3 regions of the Streptomyces thermospinosisporus genome follow, and region 2 is predicted to be linked to each of the others. Evidence: riboswitches for the same ligand, from Rfam matches in the RefSeq annotation. Region 2 holds a riboswitch; each other region holds the start of a gene.

Region 1 (4,135 bases), on a different contig from region 2:
TGGTCGCCGAGGGCTACACCTCCCAGCAGATCGCCGAGCTGCTCGTCATCAGCCCCAAGACGGTAGAGCGGCACCGCGCCAATCTGCTGGCCAAACTCGGCCTGAAGGACCGCCTGGAGCTGACCAGATACGCGATCCGGATGGGCCTGATCGAACCGTGATGAGGACCCGACCGGACCCCGGTGAGGGCCGGCCGGATCCTGATCAGGGCTCGACCGGGCCATGGGGTCGTGAGCTCGACCGGGCCATGGGTCGTGAGCTCGACCGGGCCGTTCGGGGCGTGAGCTCGACCGGTCGTCGGGTCGTGAAGCCGTGAAATGCGCGGCCGCTGCGGCACCCGCTCGCCACCCGTGCCCGGTCCGCGCGCCGGGCTTGTCAGACTTGAGGCGAGCAGCCCGCCGGCTGTTCCTCCGACCCTCGCCAGGAGCGCGCCGATGCCCCATCCGTACGTCCTGCTGTCCGCCGCCGTCTCGCTGGACGGGTATCTGGACGACACCGGTCCCGAGCGGCTGCTGCTGTCGAGCCCGGAGGACTTCGACCGGGTGGACGAGGTGCGGGCCTCGGTGGACGCGATCCTGGTCGGCGCCGGCACCATCCGCGCCGACAACCCCCGGCTGCTGGTGAACTCGCCCGAGCGGCGCGCCGCCCGCCGGGCACGCGGTCTGCCGGAGTACCCGCTGAAGGTCACGGTCAGCGGGTCCGGCGACCTGGACCCGGCCGCGGCCTTCTGGCACACCGGCGGCGACAAGATCCTCTACACCACGGACAAGGGGGCCGAACGGGCCCGCTCCCTCGGCCTGGCCACCGATGTGGTGCCGCTCGGCACGGAGCTCGACTGGCGCCGCCTGCTCACCCATCTGCACGACCAGCGCGGTGTGCGGCGGCTGATGGTCGAGGGCGGCGGGGTGATCCACACCCAGCTCCTCACCCAGGGCCTCGCCGACGAGCTCCAGCTGGTGCTCGCCCCGCTCTTCGTCGGCGACCCGGACGCCCCGCGCCTCTTCGGACCCGGCTCCTACCAGGGCGGACGGCTGCGGCTGTGCGAGACCCGGCAGATCGGCGACGTCGTTCTGATGCGCTACGAGCCCACCGCACCCGGCACCGGCGAGCTGCCCGTCGCCGCCGACCACCACTGGCTGGCGCTCGCCTGCGAGCTGGCGGCACAGTGCCCGCCCTCGCAGACGGCGTTCAGCGTGGGCGCGGTGATCGTCGCGGCCGACGGCACGGAGCTGGCGCGCGGCTGGTCGCGGGAGGGCAGCGATCCACTGGCGCACGCGGAGGAGGCCGCGCTGGCCAAGGCCGACCCGGACGACCCCCGGCTGGCGACCGCGACGGTCTACTCCAGCCTGGAGCCGTGCGCCCGCCGGGCGTCCCGGCCGGCGTCCTGCTCGCGGCTGATCCTTCAGGCCGGCGTCCGCCGCGTGGTCACCGCATGGCGCGAGCCGGACACCTTCGTGCCGGGCGCGGACGGCTCGGGGGTGCTGAGGGAGGGAGGGGCGACGGTGCTCGTTCTGCCCGAGCACGAGGAGCGCGCGAAGGCCCCGAACAGCCACTTGTTCTGACCACCCGCGCGGATGCCGTATACTGGTGAGTACCGACGCGGGGTGGAGCAGCTCGGTAGCTCGCTGGGCTCATAACCCAGAGGTCGCAGGTTCAAATCCTGTCCCCGCTACTGAAGTCCGAGGGCCGGAATCCGAAAGGGTTCCGGCCCTCGGCGTTTCTCCGTACCCCGTGCCGCCCCTGGTCCCTCCGTGTCCGGCGCCGGCCCTCCCCAACCCCCTCGGTTTCTCCATCGAGGTCTCCCGACCTCCCCCGCCGATGTCACTTCATGTGATCGAACCGCGCCGCTGCGCATAACATCTGACACAATGTCAGAAACTCGGACCCCCGTGATGTGCGGTCAACTCGCCCGTTTTCGCCCGTCGATGACGCTTAAGTCCGCGCGGAAATCCTTAACGATCAAGAGGAACGGCTTGGAATCCGAGGCTCATGTCTATTAACGTTCGATAACGCAGCGCGGTCGTCCCAGCCGTCACAGAAGTCGGCTCCGTGCTCACGCGCCGAATCCCGCAAGGGAACCGGGGAACCACACATTGGGGTGAATCGGGCGTATGCCGCCGTGGAGACACGGTTCGTATACGCGCGTAGGAGACCTTCCTGCTCCGAACCCGTCAGCTAACCCGGTAGGTGGAGACGGAAGGAAAGGAGTGCGCCCACGTGGCGTCCAACCGGCCTGCCCCCGAGGCCCCGTTCACCCCGAGCGACACGTTCGTCTACGGCGGCGGCACCCGCGCCGACGAAGGTCCCTTCGAGGAGTGGAACCCCACGGCGGAGACCGTCCGCCCGGTCCGCGGCCGGCATCGCGTCACCAAGCAGCGCGGCGGGGGACTCGCCCGCAGCTCCACCGTTCTCGGCGTCGGTGTCATAGCCGCCGTCGGCGCCGGCGGTATGGCCAGCGCCCAGACCGGCAAGCCGCCGGTCGCCATCTCCATGCCCGACCTCCCCACCGTGGGTTCCCTCATCGCCGACGAGGAAACCCCGAAGGGCTCCACCACCCCGCTCAGCAGCGTCGGCGCCACCACCGACAGCGAGCAGGGTGCCGGTGAGGCCCTGCGCGCCCGGATCATGGCGCAGGTCGAGCAGCAGCAGGACCAGGCCGCCAGCAAGGCCGCCGCCGAGGCCGTCGCCGCCGCGGAGAAGGAGGCCGCCGAGGCCGCCGCCAAGGCCGAGCGCGAGGCCAAGGAGAAGGCCGAGGCCGCCAAGAAGAAGGCGGAGGAGGAAGCCAGGAAGAAGGCCGAGGCCGAGCGCCTCGCCGAGCTGGCCAAGCAGTACACGCTGCCGACCTCCTCCTACACCATCAGCTCCACCTTCGGTCAGGCCGGCGCCTACTGGTCCTCCGGCCAGCACACCGGGCTCGACTTCGCCGCCCCCACGGGCACGCTGCTCAAGGCCGTCCACACCGGCACGATCACCTTCGCCGGCTGGGACGGCTCCTACGGCTACAAGACGGTGCTCACCCTCGAGGACGGCACCGAGATCTGGTACGCCCACCAGTCCTCGATCAGCGTCAGCGTCGGCCAGAAGGTCAACACCGGCGATGTGATCGGACGCGTCGGCGCCACCGGCAATGTCACCGGCGCCCACCTGCACCTCGAGGTCCACCCCGGCGGCTCCGCCTCGGGCATCGACCCCATGAGCTGGCTGCGCAGCAAGGGCCTGAACCCCTGATCTGATCCGTACGGCCCGCTGAGCCGCACCGCCATCACCTGAACCCCGGCAGTCCCGACGGCGCCCCCCCGACGTCAGGGCTGCCGGTCGGCGTTCGTGCTCACCCGAGCCACGGGTCGGCTCGGCTCACCGGGGCCACCCATTGGCTCGGCTCGCCCGAAGTACCGATTCGCCCGTCTCACCCGAGGTACGGATTGCCGCCGTAGCCGTACTCGTAGCCGTGACCCTGGCGGTACGCGGGGCCGTAACCGTAACCGTGACCGTGCGCCTGCCCGGGGATGTGGCCGTACGCCGGTGCCCCGGGGCCGGGGTGCCAGACCATCACCGGAGGCGGCGGTGCCGTCGCGCGGGCCGCGTACTCCAGGGCGGGCCGGGCAGCCGCCCGCCGGTGCCACAGCTCCCGCAGCAGCTCGCCCTCCCGCTGCACGAAGTCACCGCGCGCCCGCCCGAGCCGCCCGCGGTGACGCAGCACCGCCAGCGAGGTCGCGAACGCCTGGTACTCGGCGACCGCCCGCGCCGCCTCCTTCCCGCCGTGCCGGCGCGCGTACTGCCGCGCGATGCGCCGGGCCCGCATCAGCCCCAGCGCGTACGGCTCCACCGGAGTCAGCCAGCCGGCGATCACATAGGCGGGCAGCTCCGCCCGCACGGTGTGCAGCTCCCGCTGCCGCGTCCACACCACCAGCCAGGTCAGCACCCCGAACACCGGCACCATGAACGCCGCGTACACCGCGAGGAACCCGAACTCGCCCAGCGCCGAGGAGCCGTTCCACAGGGCGTGCATGCCCATCGCCAGCAGCAGTCCGGACAGCGGCAGCAGCACGCGCCGCACCCGCTGGCGCTCGGTGGACAGGGCGGAGATGCCGAACCCGATCCCGGTGAGCACCGTGAACAGCGGGTGGGCGAACGG
Region 2 (4,135 bases):
TTCCCCCGGGCGGCCGATCCCCCGTCGGCACAGCTATTGGGCTTTCCGGGCAGCAGAAAAATCCCCCCGCGAATTTCCCGCGCTCTTTGTATACGGCCCCCGTGTTAATTCCGAGCGCTCGTCGTGTTTACGGCATGTTGCGTGTTCCTCACAGGCTCGCCGGTGCGGTCGCCGCCCGGGGCGGCGCGCAGCCGGTGCGCGGCGGTGGTGCGCTCGGTGTGCTGCGCGGTCAGCGAGCGGGCGCGCTCGCCGTCGCCGCGCGCCACGGCGTCCACGATCGCGCCGTGCTCCGCCCAGTACTCCGCCGGGTCGGCCGGTGCGTCCAGGGCGTACATCCAGGCGATCTTGTGCCGCAGCTGGGTCAGCATCGAGGCCAGCGCCTGGCTGCCGGAGGCCTGGGCGAGCGTCTCATGGAACCAGCTGCCGAGAGAGCGCAGTTCATCGCTGCTGCCCCGGCGGGCACGCTCCTGCCCGAGGCGCACCAGGCCGCGCAGCACCTTCAGATGGGCGTCCGTGCGGCGCTGGGCGGCGCGCGCGGCTCCCAGCGGCTCCAGCAGCAGACGCATCTCCAGCAGGTCGGCGGCCTCCTGCTCGGTGGGCTCCGCCACGCAGGCGCCGGCGTGCCGCCGGGTCACCACGAAGCCCTCGGCCTCCAGGGTGCGCAGCGCCTCGCGGACGGGGACGCGGGAGACGCCGTAGCGGCGGGCGAGGAGTTCTTCGGTGAGCCGGCTTCCGCGCTCGAATACACCGGCGACGATGTCGTCCCGGATCGCCGTGCACACCGAGTGCGCGGGAATACGCATGACCGACCTCCGGCTCAATCCCCGTGACACGCCGACGAAGGACGTGTTGTTTCGTGACTCTATTGCAATCCGGAGGAATTTCCGACGGTGAGCCGGAACTCATACTTGTTTTTGGACAACCGGGCGCGCCCGGCCCCGGGGAAGCCGAAAGCCCCGGCTCGCCCGGCCCCGGGGAAGCCGAAAGCCCCGGCTCGGGGAGCCGGGGCCAGAAGGGGAAGGCGGAGGCGCGCAGTTCGGAGCTTGACGAAGGGCGTGCTCTCAGAGCTTGACGCCGTGCGCGCGGAGGTAGCCGACCGGGTCGATGTCGGACCCGTACTCGGCGCTGGTGCGGGCCTCGAAGTGCAGGTGGGCGCCGGTGACGTTGCCGGTCGCGCCGGAGTTGCCGATCTGCTGGCCCGCGGTGACCTGCTGGCCGGCCGAGACGCTGATCGAGGACAGGTGGGCGTACTGGGTGTAGGTGCCGTCGTGCATCTTGATGACGACCTGGTTGCCGTACGCGCCGCCCCAGCCGGCCTCCACGACGGTGCCCCTGCCGACGGACCGGACGGGGGTGCCGCTCGCGGCGTGGAAGTCGATGCCGGTGTGGCTGCCGGAGGACCAGACGGCGCCGCCGGCCTGGTAGGAGGTGGAGACGTAGGAGCCGGCGATCGGGGAGACGAAGGTGTTGAGGCGCTTGCGCTCGGCCTCGCGCTCGGCGCGCACCTTGGCGGCCCGGGCCTCGGCGGCCGCCTTGGCCGCCTTCTTGCGGGCGGCCTCCTCGGCGGCCTTGCGGGCTGCCTCCTCGGCGGCCTCGCGCGCCGCCTCGTGCTGGGCGGCGGCCTGGGCGTCGATCCGGTCGGCGACCGTGTCGCCCATGTCGATGACGGGGGTGAGGCCGGTCTGCGCCGCGGCGGGCTCTGCGGCGAGGGCGGGAGCGGCGAGCGAACCGACGACGCCGGTGCCGGTGAGGGCCGCTATGCCCGCGGCGCGCGCGGTGCCGCGGTGGATCCGGCTGGGACGACGATGCTTGCCCGTGGCGCGGGTCAACGCCATGTACAGACTGGTCCTTTCCTTCCCTCTCGCCTACCGGGTTAGCTGACGGGTTCGGAGCAGGAAGGTCTCCTACGGACCCCCTCGCGGTGCGCGCGGGCGTCCGATTCACCCCAGGGACTGCCTATGGGTCCCCGGCTCCCCTGGCTCGCGCCGTACGGGGACTCGGCGATGACTGTCCGGTGCCGCGGGTGCGGCGCACTGCCTGACGAACAGCCCGCACGACGCTAAACGGGGCGAGTTTCAATTCCCAAACGGATCCCGGTTTTTGTAGCGCATCCCACAGGGCAGACAGGCCCCCTCCGCCTCAATCCGGGCATAAGTGAGCCCTGGTGACGTTTCCGCCACCAGGGCTCACCCGCGCGTGCCGCGCGGAGGCGTCCGGCGCTCCGTCCGCCCGGTGTCCGCGCTGTCAGCGCCGTCGACCAACCGTCAACTCGCCGCCCGCACGGGCGTCTACTCGGCGCTCACGACGGTGACGTCACCGATGCCGAGGGCCTCCACGGGCGCCTTGATCCGCGCCGCGTCACCGACGAGCACGGTCACCAGACGGTCCACCGGGAAGGCGTTCACCACCGCGGCGGTGGCCTCCACGGTGCCGGTGGCGGCCAACTGCCGGTACAGCTCGGCCTGGTAGTCGTCCGGCAGGTGCTGCTCGACCTGGTCGGCGAGGGTGCTCGCGACGGCCGCGGCGGTCTCGTACTTCAGCGGCGCCACCCCGACCAGGTTCTGCACGGCAACGTCCCGCTCCGCGTCGGTGAGCCCCTCCGCGGCGAGGGTGCGCAGCACGGTCCACAGGTCCTGCAGCGCGGGCCCGGTGTTCGGGGTGTCCACGGAGCCGCTGATGGCGAGCATCGCGGCGCCGGTGCCGTCCGGCGCGGACCGCAGGACCTGGGTGAACGCCCGGACGCCGTAGGTGTAGCCCTTCTCCTCGCGCAGCACGCGGTCCAGGCGGGAGGTGAGGGTGCCGCCGAGGCAGTAGGTGCCCAGCACCTGCGCGGGCCAGACGCGGTCGTGCCGGTCGGGGCCGGTCCGGCCGATCAGCAGCTGGGTCTGGACGGCGCCGGGGCGGTCCACGATCACCACGCGGCCGGTGTCGTCCGCGATCACCGGCGGGACGGGCCGCGGCTGGGCCGTGGAGCCGGTCCAGGTGCCCAGCGTGTCGCCGAGCAGCGCGTCGAGGTCGACGCCGGTGAGGTCGCCGACGACCACCACGGTCGCCGTGGCCGGGCGGACATGCCGGTCATAGAAGGCGCGTACGGCCTTGGAGTCGATGCCGGCGACGGTCTCCTCGGTGCCCTGGCGGGGGCGCGACATGCGGGAGTCGGCCGGGAACAGCTCCTTGGAGAGCTCCTTGGCGGCACGGCGGGAGGGGTTGGCCAGCTCGTGCGGGATCTCGTCGAGCCGGTTGCGCACCAGGCGCTCGACCTCGCTGTCGGCGAACGCGGGCGCCCGGAGCGCGTCGGCGATCAGGCCCAGGCCCTTGGCCAGCCGGGAGGCGGGGACCTCCAGGCTCAGACGGACGCCCGGGTGGTCGGCGTGCGCGTCCAGGGTGGCGCCGCAGCGCTCCAGCTCGGCGGCGAACTCCTCGGCGGAGTGCTTGTCGGTGCCCTCGGAGAAGGCGCGCGCCATGATCGTGGCGACGCCGTCGAGACCGGCCGGCTCGGCGTCCAGGGGCGCGTCGAGCAGCACTTCGACGGCGACGACCTGCTGGCCGGGGCGGTGGCAGCGCAGCACGGTCAGGCCGTTGCCGAGCGTGCTGCGCTCGGGGGCCGGGAACGCCCACGGCTTGGCCTCGCCCGCCTGCGGCTGGGGGTGGAACTCCATCGTGGCGAGCTCGGTCACTTCGCCGCCTCCTCGATCTCGTCGCTGCCGGCGAGGGCAGCGGCTTCCTCCGCGCCCTCGGCGCTGTCTTCCGTGGCGACGGGCTCGTAGACGAGCACCGCGCGGTTGTCCGGCCGCAGGCGGGCCTGGGCGACCTCCTGGACCTCCTCGGCCGTCACGTCCAGGACGCGCTGCACGGCCGTCAGGGCGAGCTGCGGGTCGCCGAACAGGACGGCGTAGCGGCACAGTTCGTCGGCGCGGCCGGCGACCGTGCCGAGCCGGTCCAGCCACTCGCGCTCCAGCTGGGCCTGGGCGCGCTCCATCTCCTCGGGGGTGGGGCCGTGCTCGGCGAACCGCGCCAGCTCCTCGTCGATGGCGGCCTCGATCACCGGCACCTCCACGTCGCCGGAGGCCTTCACGTCCAGCCAGCCGAGCGAGGGCGCCCCGGCCAGCCGCAGCAGGCCGAACCCGGCCGCCAC
Region 3 (4,135 bases), on a different contig from region 2:
GCACCCACCGCATATTCACTCATCGCCACCGACCTGGACGGGACGCTGCTGCGCGGCGACGACACCTTGTCCGCCCGGTCCCTCGCAGCGCTCGCGCGGGTGGCGCGGGCCGGTGCCCGGCACCTCGTGGTGACGGGCCGCCCGGCCCCCCGGGTGCGGCCCCTGCTGGAGGCCCTCGGCTGCACGGGGCTCGCGGTGTGCGGACAGGGCGCGCAGGTGTACGACGCGGGCGCGGACCGGATGGTGTGGTCCGTCACCCTGGACCGGGAACTGGCGGAGACCGCGCTGGGCAAGATCGAGGCCGAGGTGGGGGAGGTCTATGCGGCGGTCGACCAGGACGGCGTGGACGGGCTGACCCTGATCGAGCCGGGGTACCGGATGCCGCACCCCACGCTGCCCGCCGTGCGGGTCGACCGGCGCGACGCGCTGTGGACCCGGCCGATCAGCAAGGTGCTGCTGCGCCACCCCGAGCTGACCGACGACGAGTTGGCGGCGACCGCGCGTGCGGTGGTCGGCCCGCTCGCCACGGTGACCATGTCCGGGCCGGGGACCGTGGAGCTCCAGCCGTGCGGTGTGACGAAGGCGACAGGGCTGGCACTGGCGGCCGAGCGGCTCGGGCTGGGCCCGGAGCAGACCCTGGCGTTCGGTGACATGCCGAACGACATCCCCATGTTCGACTGGGCGGCCCGGGGCGTCGCCATGGCCAACGCGCACCCGGAGCTGAAGGCGGTGGCCGACGAGGTCACCACGACGAACGAGGACGACGGCGTGGCCGTCGTCCTCGAGCGTCTGTTCCCGGAGACCGGGTGCCACCTGCCCCAACAGGTGCCGCCCCGGTGCGATTCCGGATTCGCGTCCTCGTCCGCCGAGAGCACGCTTCTGTCGTCCCAGTAGGGAATCTCAGCAGGGTCCCGGTGGGCGGCCGGCGGCTCCCCAAAGCCGTCCCGAGCCCTCCGGGGGTGGGCCACTCGGCTCAGTACGCGCCGAAGACGTTGTCGATGGAGCCGTAGCGGTCGGCGGCGTAGTTGCAGGCCGCCACGATGTTCGCGACCGGGTCGAACGGGTCGAAGGCGGTGCCCGGCACGTGGTAGGCCGCGAAGGTCGGGTCGATGACCTGCAGCAGGCCCTTGGACGGGGTGCCCTTGGCGGCGTTGGAGTCCCAGTTGTTGATGGCGTTCGGGTTGCCGGACGACTCGCGCATGATGTTGCGGTAGATGCCGTCGTAGGAGCCCGGGATGCCGTGCTGCTGCATGATCGACAGCGCCTCGCGGATCCAGCCGTCGAGGTTGTTCGGGTACGCCGTCGAGGTGGCGGCGGCCGGGGCCGCGGCCGGAGCCGCGGAGGCGCTGGTGGCGCCGATGAGCGGCAGGGCGACCACGGCGGCGCCGGTGCCGGCGACGGCGAGGGTACGGGCGAGACGGCGGCCGCGGAAGCGGCGGGTCATACCGGTTGCAGGCATGTTCGTGTGTCCTCTCCTACGCCTGCGAGGTGAGCTGTCGGGTTCGGGCTGGGAGAGTGCCCGGCCGTGCCCCTTCGGGCATGGCTTCACCCCTAGCCGTTCCGGACGGATGCCCGGCCCGGCGACTTACCTGGGTCCCCCGCTCCTGCCGTGCGTGAGTGATCGACGATCGGTGGTGCGGGCGGCGGCAGGATTCGGCGTCCGCCCGGCAGGCCGGGAACGTATGCGAGAGCACATGCCGGGAACAAGTGCGGTCATCACAGAAGTGGTCGTTTGATCTTGTCCTGGGGTGATTTGTGTACTTGATTCTTTGCTGCCGCCAAGGGTCAACTCCGGTGCAGGGATGGGGAAAAGGGGTGCGGACGGGTGCGGGGGTGGTGAGGTTCCGGGCGTGAGGCACTTCACTGAGGGAGGGGGGTGGGAGCATATTTCGTCAAGAGGAATTCGCCTGGTAATTGCGGCAAATCGGGCACCGAGGCGGGCAGGATGGTGGATGTGGCGATGTGAGGTGCTCGGTGGCGCGAGGTGGAGTGCTCGGCAGGGGGCTCGTGGGGGCCCGACACGGTGGAATGGGGTGCTCGGTGATGCTCCGTGATGCTGCGTGATGCTCCGCGAGACGTGTTGTGATCAAACCATCAGGAATGCGGTGGTGTGATCCGGTCGGCCCCGGCGGGTAACCCCGGGCGCTGGTGGTGATCGAAACGTGACCGGATACGCTGACTTGAGTGGCGACAGCGACCTATCGACAAACCGTGTAATCGGCAGTAGACACCAGCAGACAGGAGACCCCTCGTGACCGTCGTCGGGCCGTTCGGGCTGAGCGTGCGGGACCAGGCTCTCGAAGCCGATGTCCAGGCCGGATTGACGGCTGTCGAGGAAGGGCTGCTCGAGGCCACCAAGAGCGAGGTGCCCTTCATCACAGAGGCCGCGCAGCATCTGGTGCGGGCCGGGGGCAAGCGATTCCGGCCACTGCTGGTGATGCTTTCCGCACAGTTCGGTGACCCGTACGCACCGGGGGTCGTGCCGTCGGCGGTTGTGGTGGAACTCACTCACCTCGCGACGCTGTACCACGACGACGTGATGGACGAGGCGGCCGTGCGGCGCGGCGTTGCCAGCGCGAACACGCGGTGGGGCAACTCCGTCGCGGTGCTCACCGGCGACTTCCTCTTCGCGCGGGCCTCGCACATTCTGGCCGACCTCGGGCCGGAGGCGGTGCGGGTGCAGGCCGAGGCGTTCGAGCGGCTGGTCACCGGGCAGATCCTGGAGACGGCCGGGCCGCAGGACGGGCGGGACCCCGTCGACCACTACCTGGACGTCCTCGGCGGCAAGACCGGGTCGCTGGTGGCCGTGTCCTGCCGGTTCGGGGCGATGATGTCCGGTGCCGACGAGACGGTGGTGGACGTCCTGACCCAGTACGGCGAGCGGCTGGGGGTCGCCTTCCAGCTGGCGGACGATGTGCTGGACATCGCCTCGGACTCGCACGAGTCGGGGAAGACGCCGGGGACGGATCTGCGGGAGGGCATCGCCACGCTGCCGGTGCTGCGGCTGCGGGAGCGGGCGGCACGGCTGGGGCTGGCGGAGGATCTGGCGCTGTGCGAACTGCTGGACTCCGACCTCACGGATGACGCGCGGCACGCCGAGGCGCTGCGTCTGCTGCGGGCGCACCCGGCGCTGGAGCAGGCCCGCCGCGACACGGTCCGCTTCGCCGAGGAGGCGCGGGCCGCCCTGGCCCCCCTCCAGGAATGTGACGCCAAGGCAGCCCTCGAGCAACTCTGCGACGCGGTCGTCCACCGCGCCGGCTGACTCCCGGGATTCCCGGTGGGGTGCGCTTTCTCCCTGCCTGCGGGCCGGTGGGGCCCCGTGGCCATGCCTGCGGCGCAACCGCGGCCCCGGTGAGGGTGCGCGCAGCGCCACGCTGAATGGGTGAGTCGGGGCCGGGGTGGTGGTATCCGTCCTCGGTCTGGCGCGGAATCAGTCGCCTTTTGGGCACTGGTGCGGACGCGCCGGCCGCTGCGGGCGGACACCACCACCCCGACCCCTCCCCGCCGCGCGGGTCCGCGGCCGCCCACCGCCGGTGCCCTGCTGGGCGCCGTGCGCGGCTACCGCCTCGCTGCGGGCAACCGCGCCCGCCCGACCGCGGGCACCTGCGGCCGCGTCACTGCGGGCAGTCGTGCCGCCCAGGTGTGCTGTCCCGGGACGTTGGTGACACACGGACCGGGTGCCTGAACAGGTGAGGGCCTTCTGCGTTCGGTGTGGACTGCGCCATCCGCAGCCACTTCCGGCGCCGGGGAATCCGGGCGGTCGTCCCGCAGCCGTCCGGCCAGATCGGCCACCGCCCGCGGCGAGGCCGCCAAGGCGGCCGACCGCCCGGCTTCGACCGCGAGGCCTGCAAGCAGCGGAACACCGTCGAGCGGTGCATCAACCGGCTCACGCAGTGGCGCGGCCCGGCCGCACGAACCGGCAAGCCTGCCATCGCCCACCAGGCCGCACTCCACCTCGCCGGCATCCTCATCCGGGCCCGACGCTGGCCCAAAGAGACAGAACCTAGCCCTCCCAGCCGAGGTAGACCGACTTTGACCAGGTGTAGAAGTCCACCGCGACCGCACCCTGCTCGCGGAAGGTGTTGCTGGAGGAGTCGCCGACGCCGCCGAACGGGACGTTGAGGTCCAGGCCGGT

The links. Region 2 has a riboswitch for cyclic di-AMP ahead of ABD207_RS21695 (M23 family metallopeptidase). Riboswitches for the same ligand answer to the same signal wherever they lie in the genome.
Region 1: linked by a shared signal. The riboswitch ahead of ABD207_RS17105 (M23 family metallopeptidase) and the one ahead of ABD207_RS21695 (M23 family metallopeptidase) in region 2 are both predicted to bind cyclic di-AMP.
Region 3: linked by a shared signal. The riboswitch ahead of ABD207_RS27490 (transglycosylase SLT domain-containing protein) and the one ahead of ABD207_RS21695 (M23 family metallopeptidase) in region 2 are both predicted to bind cyclic di-AMP.

Annotation. Positions count from the first base shown of each region.
Region 1 is NZ_BAAAIZ010000047.1:8,049-12,183, reverse strand. Features, by position in the region: gene ABD207_RS17120 (response regulator) at 1-161, shown strand, start outside; gene ABD207_RS17115 (dihydrofolate reductase family protein) at 435-1,562, shown strand; tRNA gene ABD207_RS17110 (tRNA-Met) at 1,599-1,672, shown strand; cyclic di-AMP (ydaO/yuaA leader) riboswitch at 2,049-2,205, shown strand; gene ABD207_RS17105 (M23 family metallopeptidase) at 2,218-3,228, shown strand; gene ABD207_RS17100 (PrsW family intramembrane metalloprotease) at 3,407-4,135, opposite strand, start outside.
Region 2 is NZ_BAAAIZ010000067.1:77,327-81,461, reverse strand. Features, by position in the region: gene ABD207_RS21700 (GntR family transcriptional regulator) at 105-803, opposite strand; gene ABD207_RS21695 (M23 family metallopeptidase) at 1,062-1,835, opposite strand; cyclic di-AMP (ydaO/yuaA leader) riboswitch at 1,848-2,013, opposite strand; gene ABD207_RS21690 (M16 family metallopeptidase) at 2,289-3,677, opposite strand; gene ABD207_RS21685 (M16 family metallopeptidase) at 3,674-4,135, opposite strand, start outside.
Region 3 is NZ_BAAAIZ010000101.1:50,225-54,359, reverse strand. Features, by position in the region: gene ABD207_RS27495 (HAD family hydrolase) at 1-894, shown strand, start outside; gene ABD207_RS27490 (transglycosylase SLT domain-containing protein) at 974-1,459, opposite strand; cyclic di-AMP (ydaO/yuaA leader) riboswitch at 1,464-1,630, opposite strand; gene ABD207_RS27485 (polyprenyl synthetase family protein) at 2,252-3,262, shown strand; partial or broken gene ABD207_RS27480 (IS5/IS1182 family transposase) at 3,721-4,002, shown strand; gene ABD207_RS27475 (aldehyde dehydrogenase family protein) at 4,004-4,135, opposite strand, start outside.